DNA from 4 places in the Vibrio sp. 1078-1 genome. Region 1 is predicted to be linked to each of the others. Evidence: predicted binding sites of a transcription regulator. Region 1 holds the regulator's gene; each other region holds the start of a gene.
The links. Region 1 encodes PurR, which represses purine synthesis genes. Its sites were predicted from a motif close to TNANGNAAACGTTTNCNTNA; they were not measured.
Positions count from the first base shown of each region.

Region 2: a site for PurR is predicted at 4,751-4,770, ahead of pckA (phosphoenolpyruvate carboxykinase (ATP)). Genes of this name have one in related genera too.
Region 3: a site for PurR is predicted at 2,571-2,590, ahead of purT (formate-dependent phosphoribosylglycinamide formyltransferase). Genes of this name have one in related genera too.
Region 4: a site for PurR is predicted at 2,857-2,876, ahead of R7190_RS16070 (NupC/NupG family nucleoside CNT transporter). Genes of this name have one in related genera too.

Region 1 covers NZ_JAWOWM010000002.1:131,481-139,015, forward strand. The annotation lists gene R7190_RS04520 (DUF2007 domain-containing protein) at 14-334, opposite strand; gene R7190_RS04525 (TVP38/TMEM64 family protein) at 355-1,041, opposite strand; gene R7190_RS04530 (TfoX/Sxy family DNA transformation protein) at 1,156-1,746, opposite strand; cyclic di-GMP riboswitch class I at 1,863-1,952, opposite strand; gene purR (HTH-type transcriptional repressor PurR) at 2,240-3,244, opposite strand; gene torD (molecular chaperone TorD) at 3,712-4,359, opposite strand; gene torR (two-component system response regulator TorR) at 4,626-5,336, shown strand; gene elyC (envelope biogenesis factor ElyC) at 5,408-6,193, opposite strand; gene cmoM (tRNA uridine 5-oxyacetic acid(34) methyltransferase CmoM) at 6,308-7,099, shown strand; gene mukF (chromosome partition protein MukF) at 7,102-7,535, shown strand, end outside.
Region 2 covers NZ_JAWOWM010000004.1:98,388-105,922, forward strand. The annotation lists gene R7190_RS10300 (bifunctional GNAT family N-acetyltransferase/hotdog fold thioesterase) at 1-656, shown strand, start outside; gene R7190_RS10305 (AsmA family protein) at 642-2,759, opposite strand; gene pckA (phosphoenolpyruvate carboxykinase (ATP)) at 2,950-4,578, opposite strand; gene hslO (Hsp33 family molecular chaperone HslO) at 4,915-5,790, opposite strand; gene hslR (ribosome-associated heat shock protein Hsp15) at 5,822-6,208, opposite strand; gene gspC (type II secretion system protein GspC) at 6,462-7,388, shown strand; gene gspD (type II secretion system secretin GspD) at 7,425-7,535, shown strand, end outside.
Region 3 covers NZ_JAWOWM010000002.1:393,467-401,001, forward strand. The annotation lists gene R7190_RS05680 (phosphoribosylglycinamide formyltransferase) at 1-291, opposite strand, end outside; gene R7190_RS05685 (thiopurine S-methyltransferase) at 607-1,257, shown strand; gene purT (formate-dependent phosphoribosylglycinamide formyltransferase) at 1,330-2,505, opposite strand; gene cdd (cytidine deaminase) at 2,649-3,536, opposite strand; gene R7190_RS05700 (LrgB family protein) at 3,967-4,644, opposite strand; gene R7190_RS05705 (CidA/LrgA family protein) at 4,646-5,020, opposite strand; gene sbcB (exodeoxyribonuclease I) at 5,076-6,497, opposite strand; gene R7190_RS05715 (L-cystine transporter) at 6,655-7,535, opposite strand, start outside.
Region 4 covers NZ_JAWOWM010000008.1:118,243-125,777, forward strand. The annotation lists gene deoC (deoxyribose-phosphate aldolase) at 49-825, opposite strand; gene R7190_RS16065 (hypothetical protein) at 916-1,050, shown strand; gene R7190_RS16070 (NupC/NupG family nucleoside CNT transporter) at 1,409-2,692, opposite strand; gene R7190_RS16075 (TatD family hydrolase) at 2,897-3,670, opposite strand; gene R7190_RS16080 (DUF5363 family protein) at 3,657-3,854, opposite strand; gene prfC (peptide chain release factor 3) at 3,950-5,539, opposite strand; gene rimI (ribosomal protein S18-alanine N-acetyltransferase) at 5,825-6,280, opposite strand; gene R7190_RS16095 (DNA polymerase III subunit psi) at 6,293-6,691, opposite strand; gene R7190_RS16100 (hypothetical protein) at 6,851-7,297, shown strand; gene R7190_RS16105 (GNAT family N-acetyltransferase) at 7,360-7,535, opposite strand, start outside.

The sequences.
Region 1 (7,535 bases):
AATAGGAGAGCCGCTATAGCTCTCCTAGTTGATATCCACATTGCCAACATGCACCAAATTGCCCTTCGTTTATTTCATGACATTTTGGGCATTGCCAATCTTGATACTCATGCCTATCGGATTGTTTTCGATATGCTTTTACTATTTCTTCAGCTTTCATCTTTTGTGCCGTGTCAAAAAGCCACACATAAGGATCGGTATCATCACCAAACGGCAGTTCTCCTTTTAGGCCGAAAATACCTTCTCCGCGAACTTCACAGTAAATTTGTTCCACTTTAAGCAGCTCACATACAATGTGTGCTTCTGCTGGGTTTTTAGCGATAAATATTTTCATCAAAATACCCACTTCACCAATTACGAGTTTTGCTGACTTGGTGTCGGCCTTACTTTATTCATAACCCATTTAGTGATGATTGGAAATAGTCCCAATAGCGCAAAAGACGCTAATACTGCGGGTGAAACAATGCCCGATAGGCTTTCAATTGTTGCTAATTGAGTACCTGCATTCAGATATACGGCTGTGCCTGGCAGCATACCTATTTGGCTAGTGAGATAAAATCGACCTACAGACATCGGTGTTAAGCCCATCAGTAAGTTGATTAGAAAGAAAGGGAATACAGGGATTAGACGCAAGGAAAATAGATAAAAAGCTCCGTCTTTTTCGACACCTTGATTAATTGCGTTGAGTTTATTTCCGAATTTGTTTTGTACCCAGTCACGCAATAAGTATCGGCTGCTCAAGAAGGCCAGTGTTGCCCCCATAGTGCTAGCGAAAGAAACCAGTAGCAAGCTTGTCCAAAAACCAAATAAGGCTGCACCAAGTAAGGTGACTACTGCCGCTCCTGGGATAGAAAAAGCGGTAATTGCAATGTAGGTAAAAAAGTAAATCGCAGCCGAGAATACAAAATTCTGATCGATGTATGTAGTTAGTGCTTCTTGTTGGGCTTTTGCATTCTCTAAGGTTAAATACTGGCCAAAGTTAATACCTAAAAAGACGATAGCCGCTAGTAGGATGAGACCTAATATCAGTTTCTTATTCATAATTTTGATTCCAATTTGGGATATATGTAATAAGACAGTAGGAAAACCGAAAAAATTTCACAAAAAAACCGCAGATTAGACTGCGGTTTTACAAGATAGTTTTTAGGCCGACTTTTATTGGAGGCCGTTCATCAACTCATCTCGGCGAGCTTGAGGTACCACACTCCAATGAGTGCCGTTGATAGCACCTTCTAGTGCCCATAGCAACTCAATGTTGACGGTTGCAGAGTGCGTATCTCTTATCGCTTTATAGGCGTTAAGCGCACCTTCCTCTTCAAGCTTCTCTACGGATTCGATGCCGGCTTTTTTTAGCATGCGCTCGGTAGCCAGTCGTAAGTTAGGCAAATCTTTCAAACGGTTAGGTTTTGTACTTGCTTGCTGTTCTTTCTCAAGCTTTGCCTTTTTCAATGATTGATTCGCTACTTCGATTAAGCGTTCGCTTGATTCCCATAAATCGCTGGAAATAGCGTAGTACTTTGTAACGACTGGAAAGCCACGTTTTTTATAAACGTAAGGCTTTAGCCCTTGTTTCTCGAAGTCAGATGAAGTTTTTTGGTCTGCTCTGATATGAAGCTGATTGTTTACCACTAGTGCAAACATTGTTTCATCAGCGAATAGTCCGAAGCCACCAAACATTGAGCGCGACTTGATATTACCAAGTGCCTCAAATAGCTTCATAGAGTCTTTGAGTATCGGTTTATCCATGTTTTGTTATCTCGGTGTAATTAATATTACGCCACCAAAAGTCAGGTCCGAGAGAGTAGCAAACATGCGTAAAAACAATGTCATTACAGAGTAAAGTCATTGCTTACACACTTGCCATCGGTAACCCCGCTACCTTCCATATCGTAATATGGTTCAGGCCGGAGGCTTTGCGTCCCACTCTTTCGAATGGTTTGCCCTGTGCGTGACACAATGAGCATACTTCTTATATTGAATTAACATCACGGTTTAGCGTTAAAAGTGTGATATCGGTTCAATAAAAATGATAGATTGAATGCTCTATTTTGCATATGGAAAGGTGCAAATTGGCCTTTGAAAAGGAGTTCTTAATATATATTACATTTATATAAAACAGGGAGTTAACGTTAGTCAATTGTTATTAGAGTGGTGTGAAGTATTAGAGAATGCTTAATTTTTCCAAAAAAATAAGCGCCCCTGTAGAGCGCTTATTTAACACGGTTAAATACAGTAAAATTTAGTTCATTTTTTTCACAGTATTTCGAATTACAAGCTCAGGTTGCATTTCGAAAATTCGTTTTTCGTGTTCTTTATCTTTGATACGCTCAAGTAGAATTTCGAATGCATTTTTACCAACACGACGTTTAGGTTGGTGGATAGTCGTTAGCGGTGGAGAGAAGTATTCTGCAAGCTCGATGTTGTCGTAGCCGATCACTGAAATATCTTCAGGAATTTTGATCCCGTTTTGTTGCAAGCGGCTCATTAGGCCTAGAGCCATTGTGTCGTTAAAACAGAATACCGCCGTCGGGCGCTTGTCCATTGCGGTAATTTTATCTGCAACTAATACGGCCGTATCACATTCAAAGTTACCTTCAAGGATCCAGTCTTCATTTACAGCTAGGTTCGCTTCGCTCATTGCGCGACGGAAACCTGCAATGCGCTCTTGGCAAGCAAGCTTTTCAAAATGACCGCTTAGACAAGCGATATCCGTATGACCATTGTCAATCAGATGTTTGGTCGCAATGTAGCCACCTTCTTCTGAGTTATCCATGATTTTGTCTGCTTGCGAGCTCTCTGGGCCCCAATCCATGACCACTTTAGGAATGTCCGCATGACGGTCAAGCATCTCTTTTAGTTCTTCGGTTAAGTCAGAACACATCACTAGGATGCCATCAACGCGCTTTTCAGCCAGCATACGAATGTAATCGCGTTGTTTTTCGTAAATCCCGCCTGTGTTACATAAAATCAGAGTATAGCCTTGGCGGTAACAGTAGCTCTCAACGCCATCAATCACTTCTGAGAAAAATAGGTTAGTTGATTGAGTTACTAACATGCCAATCGTACGAGTTGAGTTGCATTTTAGGCTGCGTGCAACGGCACTTGGCGCGTAATTCAGCTCGTCAACGGCTTTCATTACTTTTTCTTGCGTTGCTTCTGCAACGAAACGCGTTTTATTGATAACGTGCGAAACTGTCGTAGTGGAAACGCCGGCTAAGCGAGCAACGTCTTTTATCGTGGCCATAAATGGTGTCCTGTATCGAGCTACTGAAATATGTCGTATTGGATGTACCTGATGCTCTAATGGTTTCACACCTAGCAATATAAAATTGGCGCTAAGTGTCTCGGCAGCGGTTGATCCAAGTGCGACAAAAGGGTGCGTAGCAGCATCGGTCGATGAATTTTATCTTTTTTCTATCTGATGAGAAATTGCCATCAACCTGTTAAGAAAACACAAAAACCGCTATATTTCAGCGGTTTACATATAAATCATATTTAATCGTTTGCGCTCACATTTTAGCCCTATGTGGACTGACTAGCAATGTTTTCAGCACGAGATTTGTGTATTTGAAGTCACATTTTGACTGCTAAATAACCAAGCGTCTTTGCGCTAAGTTAAGGCAAACGAATATTATACCCAAGTTACTTACAATTGGTCACTTTCGGCATACAGGAAGCCCGATAGGCAGGCTCCCTAAAAATAGGCGGCAATTATTCACCAAGAAGGTAGGCGCTGTCTAGTTTACAAAATGCAACTAATAGTTTCGCGACACTCGAGTAAAATCCAAATTCGTCGAATTGTTTACATTTGTCTGAAAACTGAGGTAACCAAGACATCAATTGTTGCTGGATAAAGTCGTTTTGTTTAACGAAGGCTTCTTCCATGTGTTTTTCTTGTTCAAGCTCGTTTGAGCGGATAATCATGTTCCCGAGAAAGTCGAGCTCAACGGCTAAGTGATCCGCAGGTTCCTTTAGGTTTTCGTCTACTTGAACGCCAAATTCAGCCATCAACTTTTCCATTTCCTCAGCTGGCTTGTCATTCAGTAAACCTGATTCACCAATGTACATGGATGCGTAAGGAAGAGCGCCGTATTTTTCTGTCTTCAAAAACAGTTCACAAAAGTCAGCTGCAAGCTCTAGTTGTGCATCTTCACGATCTTGTAACCGATTCAATGCATCAACTAGGCTATCAACAGCTGGTTTCAGCGACTCATTTTCACCTAAACCTGCGAGAAAACTGCGAATTTCAACACTGTGATAGGCTTCCAATTCTTTCTCTGTTAGTTCTTTTGCGAACAAGCTCGAAAACCACCAGTAAATTTCAGCGCGTTTTTCATTAAAAGCTTTCACTTCTTGCATTTTGGGCTCCTGAATGATGCTTCAAGTCATGCATCACAAAGTCAATTAGGGATATCCCCTAAGTGTAATCAATTAAAATGAATAGCAGTAACTATAATTGTTATGTTTTATGGTCAAAAATGACCGTTTATTAATAGCAATGGGCAAGCTTGTTTTGAATCAATAAAAACGCTAAATCTTGCGTTTTAATGTATCTATGACTAGAAATGTTACTAGTTATGAATAGAATACGTCTTGGATAATAAGAAGACAGAAAAGTGGTGTAAATGAGCTATCACGTATTAGTCGTAGAAGATGATGTTGTAACTCGTAGTAAGCTTGCGGGATATTTCCAAAATGAGGGCTACCAAGTCAGCGAAGCAGAGAGTGGCGCGGAAATGCGTGAAGTTTTGCAAGCGGGCGATGTAGACCTGATCATGCTGGATATTAACTTGCCTGGTGAAGACGGCCTGATGCTTACTCGTGAGTTACGTAGCCAATCGGATATTGGTATCATATTAGTAACAGGACGCACGGATAGCATTGATAAAATCGTAGGCCTAGAAATGGGTGCTGACGATTATGTGACAAAACCTTTTGAACTGAGAGAGCTGTTAGTTCGCGTTAAAAACTTGCTGTGGCGTATTTCAGCAGCGCGTAGTGGCAGCTCGAAAGCGAATGAAACCAGTGAAGAGCACATTGTGCGCTTTGGGGAGTGGACATTCGACATTCAACGTCGCGCACTTAGCCGCAACGGTGAGCCAGTAAAACTAACTAAAGCAGAGTATGAACTTTTGGTGGCATTATCGTCTTACCCTAACCAGGTGTTAAGTCGTGAGCGTATTTTGAACATGATCAGCCATCGAGTGGATGCGCCGAATGACCGCACCATTGATGTTCTTATTCGACGTATGCGCGCAAAAATGGAGTTCGATCCTAAGAACCCACAGATTTTTGTAACGGTGCACGGCGAAGGCTATATGTTTGCTGGTGACTAGTTTGAACATAACTCAATCGTAAAAAGAAAAGGAGAGCTTCGGCTCTCCTTTTTTGTGGCTTCAAGATAATACTAGTTTGCTTCAACCATTGGTGTTTGGCCGACAGTATCACGCAACCTTTGCCAAATACTGCCCAAGTACTCATGCCAATAAAGCTCTGTTTGTTCTAAGTAACGCGCTTTAGGTGAGTATTTATCCCAAGGTTGACTTATCTCGCTAATAGCTAAGAAGTTGGTCGGGGCTGGGATTGGTTTAATGCCTGCTGCGTTGAACTCATACAATGCACGGCTCATGTGACTCGCAGAAGTGACTAACACAATCTCCTTTTGTTGGACGAATGCAGCCGCTTGACGCGCCTCTTCCCACGTATCTTTCGCATCTTCTAATAAAATGATATCGGATTTCGCGACTCCCAACGCAAGGGCAACGTTCGCCATCATTCGCGCGTGGCTAATTTCAGATCCGCCAGCATAGCCGGATAAGATTAATTTCGCGCCTGGATACATTCTTAAAATACGAATGCCCTCAGTTAAGCGCATTAATGCTGCACGGCTTAACTGCGAGGTGGGTGGAATTTCGTCATCGATAACATGACCATTCCCTAAAACCATCACGTAGTCGATGGTGCCAGAAACTGGCAAAAAGGCTTTATGCTCTCGTTCTAACGGCATAAGAAGCTTGGTTGAAACAGGTTGGAAGGCAACAAGAAAAATGCCAACAAAAGAGAATAGAACAACGAAGCAGCCAGTTTTACGTTTTGTAGTAAAACTAATGAGAGCAAGACCCAACAAGCCTATCAGCAGCAATGCCGGAAGGGGCATAAGCATGGCTGACACTACTTTTTTCAGCTCAAACATACATAAATAGTCCGAAAAAACATCAATTGATAATAAAAATGAGGGTATCCCTCTTTATTCCTGCTTTCCTTGTGCCAGAATAGCGGCACAATCCGTTATGATAACTCAGCAGAAGTGACAGAAGACCGCAATTTCGACGATATCGCCCACAAATTTGCAAAAAATATTTACGGCTCCGATAAAGGGGAGATCCGCCAAATCATTGTGTGGGAAGATTTTCTACAGATTCTAAGTGAATTAGATGCTGACCAGCAACCCCTAGAAGTGTTGGACGCTGGTGGTGGTTTGGCACAAATGTCGCAAAAGCTTGCTAAGCTCGGACATCGAATCGCTTTATGTGATCTATCTTCGGAAATGCTGCAGTTGGCTAAGCAGGATATTGAAAAAAACGGTTTGCTTGAGCAGTATCGCCTGATTCATTCGCCTGTCCAATCCATCGGTGAACATATGGATGGACGGGTCGATCTGGTTATGTTCCACGCTGTGATGGAGTGGCTGGTTGATCCTAAGGCCGCACTTGAAACAGTTCTAGAACAAGTAAAACCGGGAGGTATCGCATCAGTCATGTTCTACAACCACCACGGTTTAGTCTATAAAAACGTGGTTTGTGGCAACATTCCTCATATATTAGACGGCATGCCTCACCGAAAAAGATTTAAACTACAGCCGCAAAAAGGCTTAAAACCTGAAGAAGTCTACCAGTGGATAGAAAATTCAGGTTTTAATATTTGTGGCAAATCTGGTATTCGCTCATTTAGTGATTACATAGGCAATATGGAATACATGGGTGATTACGAGTTTGAAGATGTGTTGGCGCTAGAAAAACAACTTTGTCGACAAGAGCCATACCTCTCATTAGGCCGCTACATTCATGTGTGGGCTAAAAAGAACGATAAACAGGAATAACAATGAGTGAGATGACTCTCAATGCTGCAGAGCAACCAATCGATGAGCTGGTTGGCTGGGTTAAGCAGCACGATTTCTCGTTGAACCTGACCACAGAGCGATTGGCATTTTTGATAGCCATTGCCGTACTGAGTAATGAAAGGTTCGATGAAGAACTGGGTGAAGGTGAACTGCATGATGCATTTGCCATCGTCACTCGACTATTTGATGAGACCGGCGAAGCCTCCGCTTTTCGTGCGAACAATGCGATCAACGAGATGGTTAAGCAGCGTCTTATGAGCCGTTTTGTCAGTGAGATTACTGACGGAGCGAGCATTTACCGCTTGTCGCCATTAGCGATAGGAATAACCGACTACTACGTGCGTCACCGTGAGTTCTCAAAACTGCGTCTATCTATCCAGCTATCCATGGTAGCGGATGAAATGGCGAAAGCAAT
Region 2 (7,535 bases), on a different contig from region 1:
TGGTTTTGGTTGCACTAGAGTCGTTAGCACGCCAGGAAGGAGCGAAACGCTTGGTGTGTAATGCCCGTGAAGATGCCATCGCCTTTTATGAAAAAAATGGCTTTGAGCGTCGAGGTGAGCTGACCGATGAGCGTGGCCCTGTGCGCCATCAGCAAATGGTGAAGCAACTGGATCCGATGGCCAATGTGTTACGTCGCCCTGAATGGTGTACTGAGCTTCAACAGCGCTGGGAGCAACAAATCCCAATTAGCGACAAAATGGGGATCAAGATTAACCAGTACACGGGTTACCAGTTTGAATGCTGTGCGCAGCTTAATCCTAACCTTAATCCGCATAACACCATGTTCGCTGGGTCAGCTTTTACCTTAGCAACCCTGACAGGGTGGGGGATGACGTGGCTGCTGCTTAAAGAGCGTGGGCTGCACGGTGATATTGTGTTGGCCGACAGCTCGATTCGCTATCGTCAACCAGTCGAACAAAACCCCGTGGCGAGTACTTCGTTGGATGGGATCAGTGGTGACCTAGACCGATTGGAGTCGGGACGCAAAGCACGCATCGTTATTCACGTAGTGATTTATAGTGGTGACACGCCAGCTGTTGATTTTGTCGGTACCTATATGCTGATACCGAACTACTCGCAGTTACTCAGTTGCTGATGGGGTAAGCGCCGACTGATCTGCTGGGCGCTTATCTGTTTCACCTTCTTGCTCTGTCGGTGAGAGGGTTTGTTCTGCTGCGGAATTCGTGTCGGGTACTTCATCTTCTTCGATAACTTCTTCGTAAAGCTCTTCCTCTTGAGTCTCCAAATTGATGTTATCAATTACGATTGGCTGCTCGATGGAAGGTTCATTTTTCTGTGGAGTCTCAATATCAGTAGGCTCGGCCAGTTTTGATGCGTTCACGCACTCATTACGGTGGGTTTCGCCACTTAGTAGATCGCCTTCAATGTTTCCGCACGACTCTTCCAATTGATAAGTAATGCCACTTAGCGGGTTGTTGGCCATATCAAATGTTCCCCAAACCTTACCACTTATGGCTTTTCCTGAGATGGTGACCGGCTTTATGGCAACTTCCCCTCGTTGCGCGCTTAAACGCAGTGGACTTAAGGTAATGGCTTTGAGCGAATGATCCGCTTGGGACTTCAAGCGGGTATCTCGGAGATTGGCTTCCACTTCACCCGATAAGCTGTAGGCCAGCATGTTGCGATCACCTGATAACCCTTGTAGATCGAGGCTGAGATCGGAAAAACCATCAATAGCCAGTGTGTCGGGTAAAAAATAATCGTGGAAGAGCGATAAGGGAATACCATCAGCATTGACGTTGAGCGCCCAAGGTTGGCTCGGGGTACTCAAATCTATTTGTCCGGTGCCTTCTAAGTAGCCTTGCTCGAGTGGCGCAAAAAGGCGAGTCAATTGCCAAAAGCCATCTTTGCTTTGCATGGCAAATGCTGCGTGAGACGTGAGTATTTGGTCATAGCTGGCGTTGACAACGCTGACTTCCAATTCGCCTTGCCAAAGGCCCCAACGTTGAGCAGACTGTTTAATATCAAGCTGTTGCCCTTCGATATTTAAACCGGAAAGTTGCCAATAAGGTTCGTGAGATAGCTGGATAATTTGGCTGCGCTCAATGTCGAGTCGTTCGATTGCAACATGCTCTAACTCGCTGGTGGCGGCGTGCCACCAATTTAGGTTGTCTTCTGGCTGTGTTGCCCACTTGAGGCCTTGAATAGAGGCTTCTTTGAGCTTCCATTGTGTTGGCGTGAACAATCCAGAAACTTGCACTCGACCTTGCTGCCAATCTAAGCTGAGCTCGTTGAGCTGGATTACTCCTGGCTCGATAGCGGCACTCAAACGTGGCTCTATTGCGGTTTGCTGCTGGAATCGAACGCTATCCGCCTGCAATGACACTTGAGCTTTTGTCTTCCAGAGAGACAGTGGCAGTGTGGCGTTTTCCACAGAAAGATCCAAGTTCTGCCAGTGCCAGTCGCCCCATTCAATATCGGCGTTAAGCAAATCTAAGCTATTAATATGATTAATGTTAAATGGTAGATCGTGCCAAGGTTTTGCAAGCAGTGATTGGCGCTGCGTATTACTCAGTTTCAGCTTGTTGATGGTCACATTTACTAAAGACCAACCTTGAGGATACTGCTCCCCTTGCCCAGATATTTGACTGTTACGCCAGTTAAAAGAGGTGCCATAAAGCGTACTGTCTTGCGGTTTGTAGTCTATATCGACTAAAACTTGATTAAAGGCTTCGCCATTCCAATAGAGTTGGTCGGCCGCAAGTTGAACTTCGCCATATGGTATTAATTGATCACTCCATTGTGGTGATTGAATTTGAAGATCAATGCCATTGGCAGAGAAATGCTCGTCGGCGTAATCAATATTTTTGAGCGCGATTTGATGGAATAATACGTTCTCTAAAGCTGGGAGCTTTGGTGCGCCATACTGCAAGCTCATACCATCAATCAATAAACTATCAACGATCCATTTACCATCGCGATAAACATCGGGATTCATCCATAAATCGACTTGCTCGATGTAAGACGCATCGTCTCCGCTGGTGTTCACGCGTTGTAAAGTTAGGTGATAGGGAAAGTCATAACGCACGCTTCCGGCCCGGAAGGGAAGAGAAAAGGTGTTTGACAGCAAGCGCCAGGTTGCGTCCGCGTAAGATGTTGTTAGCAGCGCAATCGTAGCGGCTGGAATGGCAACTAAGATAACCAGTAACAGAAGTAGAACTCGACGCGCTGTTTTCATCTTTGCTAGAACCTACGTGTGTTATGAAATAAAACTAGATAGGCTTTAGCTTGTATCAATATTCTGTGGTATTCAATAAAAAGCCCCTCAAAAGAGGGGCTTGAAGCAATTTTTGTAACTTGGCCTACGTAAAGGTGATAAGTTAATGCCAACTTTTCACTGCGTTTACGCGACGTCGCTGTTACTCGATTTAATCAATCTGAGGACCAGCCGCAACCAGAGATTTACCTTCAGCGTTGTCTGTGTACTTATCAAAGTTATTGATAAAGCGCGCTGCTAAATCTTTCGCTTTGCTTTCCCACTGAAGTGGGTCAACGTACGTGTCGCGAGGGTCTAGAATGCTAGGATCCACACCTGGTAGTGACGTTGGTACTTCAAGGTTGAAGATTGGAATGTGCTTAGTTGGTGCTTCTTCAATCGAACCATCAAGAATGGCATCAATAATTCCGCGTGTATCTTGAATAGAGATACGTTTGCCAGTGCCGTTCCAACCAGTATTCACTAGGTAAGCCTCAGCGCCCGCTGCTTCCATGCGTTTTACCAGTACTTCCGCGTATTTTGTTGGGTGGAGCGTTAGGAACGCCGCGCCGAAACAAGCAGAGAAAGTTGGTGTTGGCTCAGTAATACCGCGCTCTGTTCCCGCTAGTTTGGCGGTAAAGCCTGATAGGAAGTGGTACTTAGTTTGCTCAGGTGTCAATTTAGATACTGGAGGCAGTACGCCAAATGCATCGGCTGATAGGAAGATTACTTTATTCGCGTGACCGCCTTTTGATACTGGCTTAACGATATTATCGATATGGTAGATAGGGTAAGAAACACGTGTGTTTTCTGTTTTCGAACCATCATCAAAATCGATAGATCCATCGCCACGTACTGTTACGTTTTCTAGCAGTGCATCACGACGAATTGCGTTGTAGATGTCCGGCTCCGCTTCTTTAGAAAGTTTGATGGTTTTTGCGTAACAACCACCTTCGAAGTTGAAGACACCGTCATCATCCCAGCCGTGCTCATCATCACCAATTAGCGCACGTTTAGGATCAGTCGACAGGGTCGTTTTACCCGTACCAGATAGACCGAAGAATACCGCTACATCGCCATCTTTGCCCATGTTAGCGCTACAGTGCATTGATGCGATGTCTTTTAGTGGAAGGAAGTAGTTCATCATCGCGAACATACCTTTCTTCATTTCACCACCGTACCAAGTACCACCGATAAGTTGCATGCGCTCAGTTAGGTTAAATACGGTGAAGTTTTCTGAGTTCAGGCCTTGCTCTTCCCATTTTGGATTAGTGCATTTTGCGCCATTCATTACTACGAAGTCTGGTTCAAATGTCGCTAACTCTTCTTCCGTCGGGCGAATAAACATGTTTTTAACGAAGTGCGCTTGCCATGCGACTTCTGTGATAACACGAATGCTCAAACGTGTATCTGGGTTTGCACCACAGTAACCGTCAACAACAAACAAGCGTTTGTTAGAAAGCTGGTTTGTGACCAGTTCTTTTAGCTCGTCCCACACTTCAGGAGTGATTGGCTTGTTATCATTTTTCACTTGATCAGACGTCCACCACATATGTTCTTCTGTCGTAGCGTCTTTGACGATGTATTTATCTTTTGGTGAGCGACCAGTAAAGATGCCAGTGTCAACGGCAACCGCACCTAGTTCAGTAACCACGCCGCGCTCATAACCGGTTAGGTCTTCACGCGTTTCTTCCTCAAACAACATTTCGTAGCTTGGGTTGCGAATAACCTCTTTTACGTTATGCAGTCCGTGCTTGGTTAGATCAAGTGTTGCAGCCTTAGTATGTTCCATAACGGTCATAGGTGCTCCTTATAAGGATTTTGTAGGGATTTTGTAAGAATGTTTTAATTTTAATCTGCTCACCATGCTAGCAACGGGGCGGGGAGAAAACAGGGAGATAGCTCAAAATTTACCCATGATTTCAATAAGGTTTTAGGTAACCCGTCACATATTGGTGGGAATAGTCTATCGTGCACGCAATCCTTTGCGCTAGGGCAAAATCATTATTAATTGTTTAAAATTAAGCAGTTGTTTTATTACGCTTGAGGCTAGTTATTACGAGGGGTTGATCACAAAAAGGCCAGCATTAAGCTGGCCTTTTGTAGGGTAAATTACGTGCTTGATAAGCTATGTAAATTAATGCAGGGTTTTCTTGTCTGTAGAAGCTTGTGCATACAGTTCAGTGACTTCAGATTCGTCGAACGTATAAGTTGTGCCACAGTAATCACAATGTAAAGAAACTGATCCAACTTCTGCCAAAATGTCATAAATTTCAGCTTTCTCAACGGTGATGATTGCGGCACCGCTACGCTCACGAGAACAGCCACAATGGAACTCGACAGGTTGCGGCTCGTACAGACGTACTTTGTCTTGGTTATATAGTCGATACAATAACTCGTTCGCTTCTAAACCAAACAATTCTTCATCTTTTACTGTGTCAGTGAGCTGCTCTAGATGTTCGAAATCATCTGGAGAGCCAGTGCCGTCAGGGATCACTTGAATCAACATACCTGCTGCGTGTGCTTTGCCTTCATGCTCACCAGTGCGGATCCATAGGCGCGTTTTTAACTGCTCTGAGTTTGCAAAGTAGCCTTCTAGCACTTCTGCTAAAGTGTCACCTTCTAGTCCAACGACGCCTTGGTAACGCTCGCCGTTTTTCGGTTCAATGGTGATCACAAGGTAGCCCTTACCCATTAGATCGTGAATATTTGCGTCATCGGCAACATCGCCTTCCCAGCGAGCTACGCCACGAACACGTTGGTTATGGTCACCGTTGATAACGGCAAGAGACACAGGACCGTCGCCTTGTAGCTGGATGGTGATCGAACCTTCGAACTTAAGAGTGGCAGTTAAAAGAGTAGTTGAAACGAGTAGCTCACCCAGCAGTTTCTCTATTGCTGCCGGATATTCCTTGCTGGAGATAACACGTTGGTACGCTTCATCCAATTGTACCAACTCGCCACGTACTGAAAGATCTTCGAATAGGTAGCGGTTTAAAACATTATTTGCCATGGAGTGCTTTCCTCGTTGGTAATTCCGGCTTTTATTGGTGTTTGAACTTAATGATGTCTCTGCGCTGCTTTTTATCTGGGCGGCGTTCCGGACTTGGGTTGTGGGCATTAAGCTTACGTTGAGTCGCGTGTTCCTCACGTTTTGCGATACTCTCATTGGTTTCGCGATATAAGGTTTGTGCGATGGGAGCGCCTCGGCGTTGATCTGAGATTTGTTCGATGATCACGATTTTTTCTTCGTTGCCTTGACGAAGTCTGACTTCAGCGCCCACTTCAACGATTTTACTCGGCTTGCTTCGTTGGCCATTATAGTGGACTTTACCGCCATCTACCATGTTACGCGCGATGGAGCGGGTTTTGTAAAATCTTGCGGCCCATAGCCATTTATCTAGCCTAACGGCTTCATTTAGGGAACTCATAGAACACTACGCTATCTAATCACTGCCCGAATACGGCAATGAGTGATGGATTATTCACCTACAGATGGAGTCAAGGCGTATTTTTTTCAAGGGAGTTGGCAAAAACTGCATAAGAAAAAGGTATGAAAGACAACTTGTGATATAGTTCACTGCTCTTTGTTGAGTAATAATTTTATTGCAAATTTAGCAATTTAAAGTCGATAGCTATCGTTATAGCTTAAATGACGGACGTTAGAATAAAGGAATCCATTCAGTGAAACGTTTAGAGCTAAGTGCAGGATTATCAAGCAGACCGCTACTGGCTCAGATCAAGTCCAATCATTATACCATTCAAGCCAAACTTAGCTTGTTGCTTACCTGTCTGTTTATTGCGATAACCGGATGGATACTTGGCAAAATTGTGTGGTTAGCCATACCTCAATCGTCGGAAGTGCCGCAATGGCGTCCATCGGCGAGTAGCGTTGCTGCGAGCAATAAAGGCGACGCGATAGATTTTAATGCCCTTCAGAATGCCAACCTATTCGGTAAATACACTGAGCAAAAAGCGGCGGTTGTAGAACAGCCTATTGTTAAAGACGCCCCTAAGACGCGCCTTAACCTTACGCTGGTCGGTGCGGTTGCAAGTAGTGATGCCAACACCAGCCTTGCTGTTATTGCTAACCGAGGTAAGCAAGCTACGTACGGTTTGGGTGAAGAAATCGAAGGGACACGTGCGACACTAAAAGCGGTATTGGTGGATCGCGTCATCATTGATAACCAAGGTCGAGACGAGACCTTAATGATGGAAGGTATAGAATATAAGAAGCTATCTGAATCGCCGCAGGTAGCCAGGGCGCAAGCTCAGCGAGCAGAAGCAGCGACGTCTGACGTTGGAGAGAAATTAGAGCAAATCCGCGAGGAAATTGCGAAAGATCCACAAAGCGTTTTTAAATACATCACCATTTCACCCGTCAAAAAAGACGGAGACATTGTTGGTTATCGAGTATCACCTGGTCGTGATGCCGCATTATTTAATGATGTAGGGCTACAACCTGGCGATATTGCGGTTCAACTGAACGGGATCGATTTAAGTGACCCGTCTTCTTCAGTACAACTGATGCAAGTGATGAGCGATCCGCAAGAATTAAATTTAACTGTTGAGCGAGACGGCCAACAGTACGATATCTATATCCAATTGTAAGACTTAGGCAACCGGCGTAAGTTCAGGGAGACATACGTGAAACATTGGTTCAGCAAAAGTGCTTGGCTACTAGCAGGAAGTTTACTCTGCGTACCAGGTGCAATGGCAAACGAATTTAGTGCGAGCTTTAAAGGCACTGATATTCAA
Region 3 (7,535 bases), 260 kb from region 1:
ATTAAGAAGTGCGGTACTCTTACAGATAGTTTCAAGTTCAAATTGTGCTTGGTGAGCTTTGCTGTAAAGAATGTCGAAGTCAGAATATGGCTGAGTTGGTGTGGTGTCGATTGACTGAATGCCATATAAACCGCTAAGGCTGTGTTTAAAAAGTTTCGAACAAACTTCGTTTTGGCTGGTTGAACGATTTTGTTCGCCACTAGGCGCAGGGGTAATTGGAAGTGCGGCAAATGCCGGTGCACGGCTAAGTACCAAAAGCATCAATGCTGTAGTACGAAGAAATAAGCTCATTCACTCTCCTTAACTTGCTTGTACTTAGAAAATAGGGAACATAAAGGTCGCTAAGTTCGGCAAATCAGGTACTAACTTATAAATGGGGCCATTACGAAAGATTCCAAGGTTTCAGTTTTATCTTGAAGTAGAATCGTGCGTTAGATCACCATTTCTCTTTTCTTTATTCTGATTATCAGATAAAGGCGCGTCTCCTATGAGACCGATTACATCCTATCACCGCAGTATTAACCAAAGATGAACGGCATAGACAAATTGAAAAAAAACGTTAGTCTTACCTCTCAAAATGAAAACAGCCGACAAGTAGAAAGTAAAATGAGAGACCAAGAATTTTGGCATAACAAATGGGCCAGCAATCAAATCGGATTTCACTTGGAAGATGTAAACCCGCTATTACCAGTATATTGGAAACACACTAATCCAAAGCGTGAAGATAAAGTGTTAGTTCCTTTATGTGGAAAGTCAGAAGACTTGATTTGGCTAGCGATGAAGCATGATTCGGTTGAAGGCGTTGAGCTAAGCCATATTGCTGTGCGTGCCTTTTTTGCTGAACATTTTTACACGCCAACGGTAACGCCTCTTAATGGCATGCACGAGCTTTATCAATTTGATGAGCTCTCTATTTATACTGGGGACTTTTTCACTGCACCAGTATCTCAAGCCGATATCATTTATGATCGCGCCGCGTTGGTTGCTTTACCGCAAGATATGCGAGAGGAGTATGTAGAGCGTCTCAAGCAACTTTTGAACCCAGGCGGTCGTATTTTGCTTGTTACACTCAACTATCCTCAAGAAGAGATGGCGGGGCCTCCATTTAGCGTGCCGGTCGAAGAGATTGAGCAGTTATTTTCAGGTTACAAAGTTACTTGTTTGAACGTAGATGAAGCTGACGAGAATCATCCTAAAATTGCGAAAAAAGGCTTAAGTCGCTTCTCTGAAGAAGTGTACTTAATCGAGAGTGAATAGGCTCTCTTCGGTTTGGAACACGAAATAGCGCAGCAATTTGAGCTGCGCTATTTTTGTATGAGTGGTTCGTATTTAATAAATGATATTCACTTTTGAAGCACTTTCAACAGCATCTTGAACGGCTTCTTCGGTGGTTTTTCGTCGCGTAAGGACAACACCTAAACGGCGGCGACCATCGATTTCTGGCTTACCGAATAGACGAACTTGTGTTTGAGGTTGAGCTAAAGCTTTGCTTAGGTTTTCAAAGCGAATGTTTGTGGAAGTCCCTTGTCCAAGAATAACAGCAGACGCAGATGGGCCATATTGCACAATATTATTAATTGGCATTCCGGTAAACGCGCGCACGTGGAGAGCAAACTCAGACATTTCCTGCGAAATCATTGTAACCATACCCGTATCGTGAGGGCGAGGAGAGACCTCATTGAAAATGACTTTATCGCCTTTGACAAACAGCTCTACACCAAAGATGCCGTAGCCACCGAGCGCGTTTACCACTTTCTCAGCCGTGTATTCAGCTGCTTTTACTGCGTTTTCTGACATAGCTTGCGGTTGCCATGATTCGCGGTAGTCGCCATCTTCCTGACGATGACCAATTGGAGCACAGAAATGCACACCGTCAACGGCTCTGATGGTCAATAAAGTGATTTCGTAATCGAAGTCGATAAAACCTTCCACGATAACGCGACCTGCACCCGTACGTCCGCCTTCCTGAGCGTAATCCCATGCTTTTGTAACGTCGTCTTCGGTCTTGATAACACTTTGCCCTTTACCTGAAGAGCTCATCACAGGCTTCACCACGCACGGAAGACCCACATGCTCAACCGCGGCTTTGAAGTCTTCAAAGTTATCTGCAAAACGATAAGGTGAAGTCGTCAATTCCAGTTCTTCTGCTGCCAAACGTCGGATACCTTCACGATTCATTGTTAGCCTGGTTGCCTTAGCGGTTGGAACAACATTCAGTCCTTTCTCTTCAAGCTCTACCAGTTTGCCGGTTGCGATGGCTTCAATTTCTGGTACGACGTAAGTAGGTTGTTCCTTCGTAATAACTTCTTCTAAGGCGTTTCCATCTAACATGTCGATAACATAACTACGGTGAGCGACTTGCATCGCTGGAGCATTGGCATAGCGATCACAAGCAATCACTTCTAAACCAAGTCTCTGGCATTCAATGGCGACTTCTTTACCGAGTTCGCCAGAGCCTAAAAGTAATACACGGGTAGCATTTGCGCTAGTTGCAGTGCCAAACATAGTGTTCCCTTACAAAATAGAGTGATGAGACAGAAATTGCAGGAGATCATACTGAAGTTTTATGACAAAGCAAACGTTTGCTTTTGGTTTTTAGGTAATAAAAAAGCTCTACATGTTGTAGAGCTTTTTGTTGAATTTGTCGTTTATACGTTGACAAAACTAAGCGGAATATCTGGATTCAACGCTTCCAACGTTGATTGCGTATCGGCTAAGTGACTGATCTTACCTTCAGAGTTTTCTACCAATGCAGCGGCTTTGATGCTGTCAAAGGTTTCACCCGCAAGTAAAACTTGGATTAGCGCAACTTGTAGCGGTGGCAAGCTAGGATTAAACGCTGCATTTTCTGCATAAGCGCCTTGGAATACACGGCCGCTAGTCATCTCTAATGCTAAACCACTCAAGTTGTTGGTGTATGGAGAGTGGCTCATGTTCATCGCTTCAACTGCACTTTGGATGAGTGCGTCTTCATCATCACATGAGAATTGGTGTTTAACTTCTGCCATTAAGCCGGACTCGATACCGAGATCGTTTGGTCCAAAGGCTTCAGGCAGGTATTCATGAAGTGACTTTTCTTCGCGTTCTGGGAGCTGGATTTTAAGCTCGTTTGCGGTAGATAACTCATTCATGAACTGGCGGCAGTGACCACATGGGCTGAAGTTGATAGTGATATCCTTAACACCACGTTCGCCTTTCATCCAAGCATGGCTAATCGCAGACTGCTCTGCGTGAACCGTTTGACCCAACTGTACACCAAAGAATTCCATGTTGGCACCGAAGTAAAGGCGACCTGAAAGACCACGAACGATAGCGCCGACATAAAAGTCAGAAAGGGGAGCATAGGAGTACGCTGCGGCAAAAGGAAGTAGCGCAACACGAAGCTCTTTGTCTGATAGACCGGTAGCTGAAAGCAACTGCTCAAATTGTTGAACTGAAAGCGTAGCATCAAAATCATCAGCTTGGATGATAGGAGCAAGTTGTTTGGAAAGTGCTTCTGGAGCGCCTGCTAGCGCCTGTTCAATGCGACTTTTCATGTTGAATCCTTGTTATTGCATGGACAGTTATTCTATGTGAAAGATAGAAATGTTCCGTGCGTTAGATCACGATAAATAATGCAATTGATAATTCTGTTACATAATTAGAGTGAGCTCACACATGTATTCGATTGCACAGGTGTGAAGCGTTATCTCCGTCTCACAATTAACCATATCAGTATATATTCATATGACCAAGGAGCAGGAGTATGTTACTAACGCGACTTTTACCGCTATGCTACTTTATACCTACGTAATCTAGAGCGAGTGGTAGCACCTAGAATGCTAATGCTATGAATGTATATCTCGATCAAGTCCCTTCACGATATTACTGGGTGAGGTTGATAGATAAGATAGGGTTTTGAAAAGGGTAAGGAAGAAGCGGAAAGGCTACGGCCTGCCGGAAGGAGGGCAGACCGAGAGCGCTTAACTATTGATATAGCCAGACAGCCAAAGCAAAAAAGCTTGGAGCCAAAATAGAAGTTATGATCCCACATAAAACCAATGCGAGTGATGAGAACGCGGCATCTATGGGCTGTTTCTCTGCACAAGTAGCGGTGCCTAAGGCATGAGAGACTGTACCCATTGTCAGACCACGTGCAATCGGGTGTTTAATTCCAATCAAATTGTAAATTGGGTATGCCAAAATTGCGCCCAATAAACCGACAATCAGAACCAAGATCGCTGCAACGGCGGCTTCACCACCGAGGTGACTCGATATTTCCATCGCTATTGGTGTAGTGACGGACTTACCCACTAGACTCGCGATTAAACTAATATCCGCTTTGAAAGCGACTGCGATCAAGGTGGTTGTCATCATCGACATCACACTGCCTACTGTGCAAGCAAAAGTGATGATTCGCCAGTTTGCTTTAATCTGTGGTAGTTGTTCATATAGTGGATAAGCCAGAGCAACTACGGCTGGTTGAAGTAAAAAACTGATCCCTTCGTTATCCGCATAATACGTTTCAAACGGTACATTTAAGTAAGTAAGCAAAGGAATGAGCACTGCAATACTGATCAGCAAAGGATTTGCTAGAGGATTATTCACTTTGATTGCAATTTGGCGCGCGACAAGAAAAACCGCAATGGTAACAACTAACCACATATCAGTGCTTCTCCTTTAACAAGTAGTCCAGCAGCCAAGCGAGGCTGACTAGTACAATGAGTGAGCCTCCAACTGCGCTAGCAATGATAGGGAGGGCATTAGCGAGTAGCATATCGAAATGTTGCATTAATCCGACGCTAATAGGAACGAACAATAAGATCATATAGCGGATAAATAGCGTGGCGCCCGGTTTGACCCAGTCGACTTTTACAAGCCCAAGAGTCATGGAGAAAAACAGTACGAGCATACCGATGACACTTCCTGGAACGGAAACGCCAGTGAACTTTTGAATGGTAATTCCGATGCCAAGTGCTCCCATGATGAGGAAGATTGAAATGAGCAGTTGGATCAGTTGTAAGAATCGTTCTTTAATCATTTTGACAGTATATAAACAACAAGCACACCATAAGGTGCGCTTGTATTAGGAGGAGTTAGGAAGCTAAGCTCTCTACATAACAGTACACGGATTTTAATATCGCAATCTTCTTTTCGTCACTTTCATGTTCGTGAACTAAGTTTTCTAAATTCAGCATGTACTCTTCAATTTGGCTTTCAAACACTTCTCGACAGTGTAGTGCCCAGCGTCTTTGTTCTTGCTCGTCTAATGTGCCTGGGAAGTTACGCGCACGATAGCGGAACAATAGAGGTTTAATACGCTTGTCATCAAATTCAATGTCTAATGCAGCAAGATTATTCGGGTCGGTTTCTCGAATGATATCCATAGCTGCGCGATCAGCCGGAGAAAAGAACCCGTCGTAAAGCTGTGTATCGACGTCATCACTTTTATCGAATTTACGCTCGACTGAAAAGAGGCTAATCAGCTTTTCTCTAATTTCAGGATGTTGGCGCAACAAAGCGAGATTAGCGAGACATTGCTGGCGATCAATGCCAATAGACTCTGCATTTTCAGCCGTTAACGTTTTTGCAGGGGCGAGAATAGGGCATTTGTTCAAATGAACTAGTTTAACTGGCACTGGTAGCAATTCACCAAGATCTTCGCGCTTAGTGTAGAGTCTTTCGTGCAGCTCTTCTGCGGATAGCTCAAGAATAGGTTGAGGGTCTTTCGCTAAATCGATGGTGATAACGGCATTATTATTGGTTGGATGCCAAGCAACAGGCACAATCCAGCTAGTGTACTGGCATTCGCGCCCTAACATGCCTGAAACGTGCATCAACGGTGTCATGTTGACGATGTCGACTAAATCATTGAGCTTGCGCTTTTGGCGCATAGAAAAAAAGTAATCAAACAATTTTGGTTGCGCTGCTTTTACTTTCTTTGCCATTTCGATAGTCGCAATCACATCTGCCATGGCATCGTGCGCGTTACTATGTTCTATGCCGTTAGCCACAGACAAGTGTTCTAATTTAAAGCTAGTGAAGCCATCTTCGTTTTCTGGCCATTCTACGCCTTCTGGGCGAAGGGCATGGCACGCGCGTAGTACATCGAGTAAATCCCAACGCGAGTTACCGTTTTGCCAACTCCATGCGTATGGATCGATAAAGTTGCGATAACAAGTATAACGGGTCACTTCGTCATCAAAGCGAATGCTGTTGTAGCCTAAACTGGTGGTATTTGGTCTCGCGAGTTCAGCGTGAATCTTAGCGATAAACTCTGGCTCAGAAAGGCCTTCTTGAACCGTTTTTTGCGGAGTAATACCAGTAATAAGCGCAGCTTCAGGAGACGGAAGATAATCAGCAGGTGGCTGGCAGTACATGACTAAAGGCTCGCCGATGATATTAAAGTTTTCATCTGTACGAACACCAGCAAACTGGCTTGGGCGATCTTTCGCGGGGTTGGTTCCCCATGTCTCATAATCAAAGAAGAAAAAAGTGGGCTGATTATCTTGGTGCATTCTGCTTACCGTTTACAAAACCGATGACAGTATTAGACCATTCAACGCCTTGACTAGCAACGAAAGATGCAAGTTGAATTTGTGAAAATGAAAAAAGCCGATGGCGAACCATCGGCTTGATATTTTATGTTTTATCGCTTTGGAAGGAATTTGAGTTCTATGCTCGTGTTTCTTCCAATGTTGCTTCACTTTCTGGTGACTTCAGCACTCGGCTAGCAATTGTACCCGCAGTCATTGAGCCTGAAACGTTTAGTGCGGTACGTGCCATGTCAATCAGTGGTTCAATAGAGATAAGCAGTGCCGCGATGGTCACAGGTAAGCCCATTGCAGGAAGAACAATCAAGGCTGCAAACGTCGCACCGCCGCCGACACCTGCAATACCAAATGAGCTGATGGTGATAATCGCAATCAATGACAGGATAAAGTGTAGATCAAGTGGGTTGATGCCCATTGTCGGAGCTACCATCACTGCAAGCATTGCAGGATAGATACCTGCACATCCGTTTTGGCCGATAGTGGCACCAAACGATGCTGATAGGTTTGCAATCGCTGGTGGAACGTTAAGCTTGGTGATTTGCGCTTCTACGTTTAGTGGAATTGTTGCTGCTGAGCTACGAGATGTAAACGCGAAGGTCAGTACAGGCCAGATTTTCTTAAAGTATTCCGCAGGGCTAACGCCAACAAAAGAGACCAATACGCCATGAACAACAAACATCAGTGCGATAGCAACATAAGACGCCACAATAAAGCCAAGTAGGTTTAGGATGTCGCCTGCGCTTGATGTCGCTACCACTTTTGCCATCAGTGCTGCGATGCCGTATGGCGTTAGCGCCATGATCATCTTCACTAATCGCATAACGATTGACTGAGCTGCTTCTACGAAAGTACGAATCGGTGATTCCAACTCTGCTTTTTCCATCATCACTTTACGAGCGGCGATACCAGTTAACACGCCGAAAATCACAACAGCGATAATTGATGTCGAGCGAGCACCTGTTAGATCAGCAAATGGGTTGGTTGGAATGAAGCTAACTAGCA
Region 4 (7,535 bases), on a different contig from region 1:
GTTTGGTAGCACCCGTTTAGGTGCTACCGTTCAGACGTATTATTGGAATTAGTACGCTGTTGGATCAGCGACGTCGTCCGATACTTCTAATGTATTTAGTAGGTTGGTTAGCAGGCTAGACGCACCAAAACGGTAGTGACGAGCATCAACCCAGTTGTCACCTAGGATTTCGTCAGCCATTGCTAGGTATGCTGCTGCGTCTTCAGCAGTGCGCACACCACCTGCTGGTTTGAAACCAACAGTTTCTGCAACACCCATGTCGCGAATAACTTCAAGCATCATGCGAGCGTATTCTGGTGTTGCGTTTACTGGCACTTTACCAGTTGAAGTTTTAATGAAGTCAGCACCTGCTTCAATACAGATTTGAGATGCTTTCTTGATTAGTGCTTCTTCTTTTAGTTCACCTGTTTCGATGATCACTTTAAGAAGAATGTCACCACAAGCTTCTTTACATTGCTTAACTAGTTCGAAGCCTACTTTCTCATCACCCGCCATTAGCGCGCGGTAAGGAAAAACTACGTCAACTTCGTCTGCACCGTAAGCAACCGCCGCTTTTGTTTCAGCAACTGCGATTTCAATGTCGTCGTTACCATGTGGGAAGTTCGTTACTGTTGCAATACGAACCTCTGGCGTACCTTGCTCACGAAGTGTCTTCTTAGCAATAGGAATAAAGCGAGGGTAAATACAAATTGCAGCTGTGTTGCCTACTGCTGTTTTCGCGTCATGACATAGTGAGATCACTTTTGCATCAGTGTCATCGTCATTCAACGTAGTTAGGTCCATAAGTTTAAGTGCACGTAGCGCTGCTGCTTTTAAATCGCTCATTTCTATCTCCGATCAATATTCAAAAAATTCACTACTCAGCCTTACATCACGTCTTTAACTATAATCAACAAGTCGAGACAATGTGAGTAAATGGCTAAACAGTCTATTAATGAACGGACTTGGTTCCCTGAAGACTCGGCATATACAGCGAAAATTTATCATATGCCAATTGCTATCCTTGTCACCGCACAGTACCAGTTTGGCCTATGGCACAACAATCTATGATTGCGGTGTCTTTAATATCACATCACAAAGCAAAACGCCTATTAGATCTAATATTGCAGGGCAATTCATTTGCCCATCGATTATGTAATATTCATTACGTGATTAAGAATCAAGCTTAACCACTATCCTGTGATTAATACATTATAGAGTTTCACCGCAAAACTGTAGCACCAAATAGAGCGCAAACGGTTTGTATCTCAAAATTTCCTAGCCCCTATTCCATTGACTGCGTAATACCTCGACTAAGGCAAACACCCGATGAAATTTTGGAGCCCGAAAAACGAAAAATGCCCCGCAGCAATCTCTTGCTACAGGGCATGATGTAAAACGGCGTCTATATATTAAGAACCGATTCTAATTATAGTGCTGCAAGGCTTAAGCAGAAGCCTGCAATTGTCGCTGCCATAAGGTTAGACAACGTACCTGCTAGAACTGCTTTAACACCCATGCGAGCGATGTCACTACGACGGTTTGGTGCAAGGCTACCTAAACCACCAAGTAGAATCGCGATAGAAGAAAGGTTCGCGAAACCACATAGTGCGAATGAGATGATAGCTGTTGTCTTCTCAGACATTACTTCACCAGTTGCCGCGATTACTTGAGCGTTTTCACCTAGGTATGGTGTGAAGTTCAAGTAAGCAACGAATTCGTTCACTACGATTTTCTGACCGATGAATGAACCAGCTGTTACAGCTTCTGCCCATGGAACACCGATTAGGAATGCTAGTGGAGAGAACGCGTAACCTAGGATTAGCTCTAGTGTTAGTTCTGGCATGCCGAACCAACCACCGATGCCACCTAGCATACCGTTGATTAGCGCGATTAGACCAACGAATGCGATTAGCATTGCACCTACGTTAAGCGCAAGTTGTAGACCAGAAGCCGCACCGCCCGCAGCTGCGTCGATTACGTTAACTGGTTTGTCGTCACCGCCGTCCATCGCTTCTTCGATACTTTCGTGAGGCTGGTCAGTCTCAGGGTGAAGGATTTTAGCGAACAGTAGACCACCTGGTGCTGCCATGAATGATGCCGCAACTAGGTACTCTAGTGGAACACCCATAGATGCGTAACCAGCTAGTACACCACCAGCAACAGAAGCTAGACCACCACACATTACCGCGAATAGCTCTGATTGAGTCATTTTTGGAACGAATGGGCGAACAACTAGAGGTGCCTCAGTTTGACCTACGAAAATGTTAGCTGCCGCTGACATTGATTCCGCACGAGAAGTGCCTAGCGCTTTTTGTAGTGCGCCACCAAGAATCTTGATAACCCATTGCATAACGCCAATGTAGTAAAGAACTGAAATCAGTGCAGAGAAGAAGATCAGTGTAGGAAGAACACGGAATGCGAAGATGAAACCGCCGCCGCCGAATACTTCGAACATCTTGTCAGAAACAAGACCACCGAACAGGAATGATGAACCATCGTTACCGTAGTTGATAACGTTAGAAACACCTGAAGAGAAACCGTTTAGTAGATCACGGCCCCAAGGTACATACAGAACAAATGCACCTAATGCGAATTGGATAGCGAATGCGCCACCCACAGTTCTAAAGTTGATAGCTTTTCGGTTGTTAGAAAATGCCACTGCAATCGCAAGAAGCACTACCATACCGATTAGGCTCATAAACAGGCTCATAGTTTATGACTTCCTTATAAGTTATTTATTGGCGTGTTACAAAATGGAGCTATAAAGCGGGGGCAATTATACTCATGCAGAATCAATTAAAGTAATGCCAGCCTCACACTTTCCTATAAGATTCATGATTGATTCAACCAGCTTTGTGAGTTAATTCACAATAAGCAGGAAAACGTTTTCGATTTCAAACCACATCTTTAGATTTTATTCACATATCGAGAAAGCAAAATTGCTATTTTTCCACAGTTGAGAGGCAATCGATTGCTTTCGGCCGTTATGCAACTCTACGAGCTCATTAAAGACGTGAATGAGTTTGGCTGGGTGATTTGACTCCCCTTGATATCCAAGTATAGGCATATCTGGTGCGTCTGTTTCGATTACTAGGTTTTCGAGTGGTAATTTTTGAATTGCGTCGCGTGTTTTCTTAGCTCTTGGGTAGGTAATCGTTCCTCCTACACCGATAAAAAAACCTAATTTGACCCACTCCATGGCTTGCTGATAACTCCCAGAAAAAGCGTGTAGCACACCTCCTCTAGGGAGATTCGCCGCTTTCACCATTTGAATGAGGCGATTGTGCGCTTTTCGGCTATGTAAAATAACTGGGAGCTCGAAGCGTCTAGCCAGCTCAAATTGAACTTCAAGTGTCTTTTCTTGCAACTGTGGGTCAACATCAATGGCAAAATCTAAACCACACTCTCCTATTGCCACGCACTGTGGCCCTTTTTGATTTAGATAGCCTTCTAGTTCTGTAAGGTGCTGCTCAAAGTTATCTTCAAGAAAATACGGATGAAAGCCGAGCGCATAATACAAATTGGCATGTTGCTCTGCCAAAGTTTGAATACGAGCCCAGTTTTGCGGACCGACGGAAGGAATCAAAATTCTTGCGACGCCTTGCGTTTGAGCAAGCTCAAGTTGATGCGCAAAGTCATCTTGAAACACATCAAAATCAAAGTGGCAGTGCGTATCAAAGAGCTTCATCTTGACGCTTTTTATCTGTATCTGCGGGCAGAAAATCAGGAGATCGTTGGGCTTCACTCTTCTCTTCAGTTTGATGGGCAGGGTCTTTTCGATATGGGACACAACTGCGTTTCTGATCGGGAGTTAGCCCCATCTCTTTACACCAGTTGTCGTAACGCTTTAGCCCACGTTTAAACCAATTCATATCTTATCCTTATATAAAAACGCCCTTGGCTAAGTTTATAGCCAAGGGCGTTTTAAAATCTAGTTTGCGTTACGGCTTACCCTAACCGCGCCAAATTAGTGCTCACGCGTCGCACGGAAATCAACGTCAGGGAAACGCTCTTTCGCTAAGTTTAAGTTAACCATTGTTGGAGCGATATACGTTAGGTTATCACCACCATCCAATGCTAAGTTCGCTTGATTCTTGCGTTGGAACTCATCCAGTTTCTTCGCATCACCACACTCAACCCAACGCGCAGTTGCAACGTTAATGCCTTCATAAATCGCTTCAACGTTATACTCAGACTTCAAACGAGCCACAACAACATCAAACTGAAGTACACCAACGGCACCAACGATCAGATCGTTGTTCTGTAGAGGACGGAATACCTGTACCGCACCTTCTTCTGATAGCTGAACCAAACCTTTGAGAAGCTGCTTCTGCTTTAGTGGATCTTTCAGGCGAATACGACGGAATAATTCCGGAGCGAAGTTCGGAATACCAGAGAACTTCAGTGATTCACCTTGAGTAAAGGTATCACCAATCTGAATAGTGCCGTGGTTATGTAGACCAATGATGTCACCGGCGTAAGCGTGTTCTGCACGTGCACGGTCACCAGCCATAAAGGTTACTGCATCAGAGATACTCACTTGCTTGCCAAGACGAACGTGGTTCATCTTCATACCTTGCGTGTAAGTGCCCGATACAATACGCATGAATGCGATACGGTCGCGGTGTTTTGGGTCCATATTCGCTTGGATCTTAAATACGAAACCAGAGAACTTCTCTTCAGTCGCTTCAACTTCACGTTCAACCGCTTGACGAGTTTTCGGCGCTGGAGCCCATTCAGTTAGACCGTCTAGCATATGATCCACACCAAAGTTACCTAATGCAGTACCGAAGTAAACTGGCGTAAGATCACCGGTTAGGAACATTTCCAAATCAAACTCAGGGCAAGCACCCATGACAAGCTCAAGCTCTTCTCGAACACTTTCCGCAAGGCCTGCACCAACTTTTTCATCAAGCTCTGGGTTATCGAGACCTTTGATGATTCGAACTTCTTGAATCTCATGACCGTGACCTGATTCGTATAAAATCGTTTCATCACGGTGAATGTGGTACACACCTTTAAATTCTTTACCACAGCCGATTGGCCATGTAATTGGTGCACACATCATGCCCAACTCGTTTTCTACCTCGTCCAATACTTCCATTGGATCACGAACGTCACGGTCAAGTTTGTTCATGAAGGTTACGATTGGCGTGTCACGCAGACGCGTTACTTCCATCAGCTTACGTGTACGATCCTCGACACCTTTCGCCGCATCGATAACCATCAAACACGAGTCTACTGCCGTTAACGTACGGTATGTATCTTCCGAGAAGTCTTCGTGTCCAGGCGTATCAAGTAGGTTTACCAGACAGTCATTGTAAGGGAACTGCATTACAGAAGTGGTTACCGAGATACCACGTTCTTTTTCCATTTCCATCCAGTCTGATTTTGCGTGCTGTGCGTTACCACGACCTTTAACCGTACCTGCTTTTTGGATCGCGTTTCCGAATAAAAGGACTTTTTCAGTAATGGTGGTTTTACCCGCATCCGGGTGAGAAATAATAGCGAACGTTCTGCGCTTAGACACTTCGCCTAAAAAAAGGGGATTTGACATTAGTTAATCTTCTAAATTACTTTCATGCTCACAAAATAGGCAAGCATATCTACTATTCGATATTGTGCGGTATTCTCGCTTATTATCGCTGTGCTAGCAAACTGGAAAGACATGAACTGAATTTACTCGGCTCACCAGCCTTTACCTGCAACTAACGAGGGAAAGCCAGCTCCACACAAAGAGATGTAAAAATTCAAAAAATTATTATTACATATTCAAAAGCCTCGAATCCGGATACGCATTTAAAGCATAAGTGTTGATGAGGTAATTAGTAACGGCCTAAAACTAACTCAAAAATAAGTAACTCATGATAATGGCGTCTTCCTTACCATTTCCCGATTTAGCTGGGTAATAGTTGTAACGACGGTCCACTTCATTAAAACCTGCTTGCTCATAAATATGGATAGCTGGGTGATTACTTTCACGCACTTCTAACCAAGCACTCTCTGCTTTGGCTTGTTCACAGTGTTCAATAAACGCGTCCAGCAATTTTTGCCCTAGCCCTCTGCCCTGTTGAGAAGGCGCTACTGCAATATTTAATAGTGTCACTTCTCCAACAATATTCTGTCCATAGAAGTAACCAACCACTTGAGAGCCTTCCAGCATCACATGGTGGCAAGCACCGCGACTGGATAAGTCACGAACCAAAGATTCGGCCCAAGGGTGAGAATGTGCTTGCTGCTCGATTTGCCAAACTTGGTCGAGGTGCTCTGCACGCATCGGCGTAATTTCAATTGTCACGCATTAGCTCCGTTAAGAGTACGAACAGATTTGTTGCCACAATGCGCGGCGCTGTTCGTTATTACCATCAATATCTTGTAATAGTGGCGAGGTCAGGTGCTTTGCCTTGATGCTTTTATCAGCCTCACAGCCTGCAAACCACACCCACTCTAGCTGATGTTCACCCAGCATGGATAAGCGCTCAGGCTCTAGGTGTAGCGCATCATCAAGCGTGAGCTTAATGCTTTTTAATACGCGCTCAAACATCAATGCCGTCTCGTTTTCTGGACATATTGGCGATACCAATAGGAGTTTACATGAACTTTGCAAATCCAATAATGGCGATTGATAGCCTTCCAGTCTTTCAGGGTGTACCAGCTCCCATGTGCTGATCTCCATTTCACGTAAATACTGTTTCTCGTTAATTGACATTTTCCGTCACCTATTTGAACGAGGGCAATCCTATCAAATTATCGCGATTATACCTAAAGGACTTCAAGGAACACCTGAACACAATGAGATGATTTGGATATTCCTTAACATAGCGTTTTGCCAACGGCCACACATTGGGTATGACATATAAGGTACATTATGAAATTCTTAAATACGCTACTACTTTGCACACTGGTAGCCGCCACCAGCATGAGTGTTTTTGCTAATAACAGCGATGAGTGGGAGCTGATTGCAACGAAAACCGTTAACTTTCACACAGAAACAGATACCGTGACACCAAATAGCCTATTCCGAAACCGAAGCTTCAGTAAAATAAAACTAAAATGTGTGCAAGGAACGGTAGACATGAATGGTTTAAAAGTCGTCATGACAGATGGTAGTGAGAAAAAGCTTTCCTCTATGGGCGTACTAACAAGCGGATTGTCGACTCGTGCCTGGAGCCTTCCAGGTACAAAAGAAGCCAAGCTAAAACGGATTGAAATGACTTACAGTAGCTGGGGAAGCACAAAACTTAGCCTGCTAGGGGTAAGTAAAAAAGCGAAAATAGAGGTCTGGGGCAAAAAGAAAAGTAACCAGTCATCCTAACCTCCCTATCTCAGTTTTCAGTGAATAAGAAAGAAGCCCACTTAGTCGTGGGCTTCTTTCATTTACAGTTCAGAGAACTCTGGCGCATAGTCTATGCGTCCGGAGCGTCCAGCACATTGACCTTCGACCAACTCTGCGACTCGAAATGCACCTTTAGGGACATCCCAAGCACATTCAAAGCCCATCTCGTCGCATGATTGAAAACCCTGGCGCGCGTAATAATCAGGATCGCCCAACA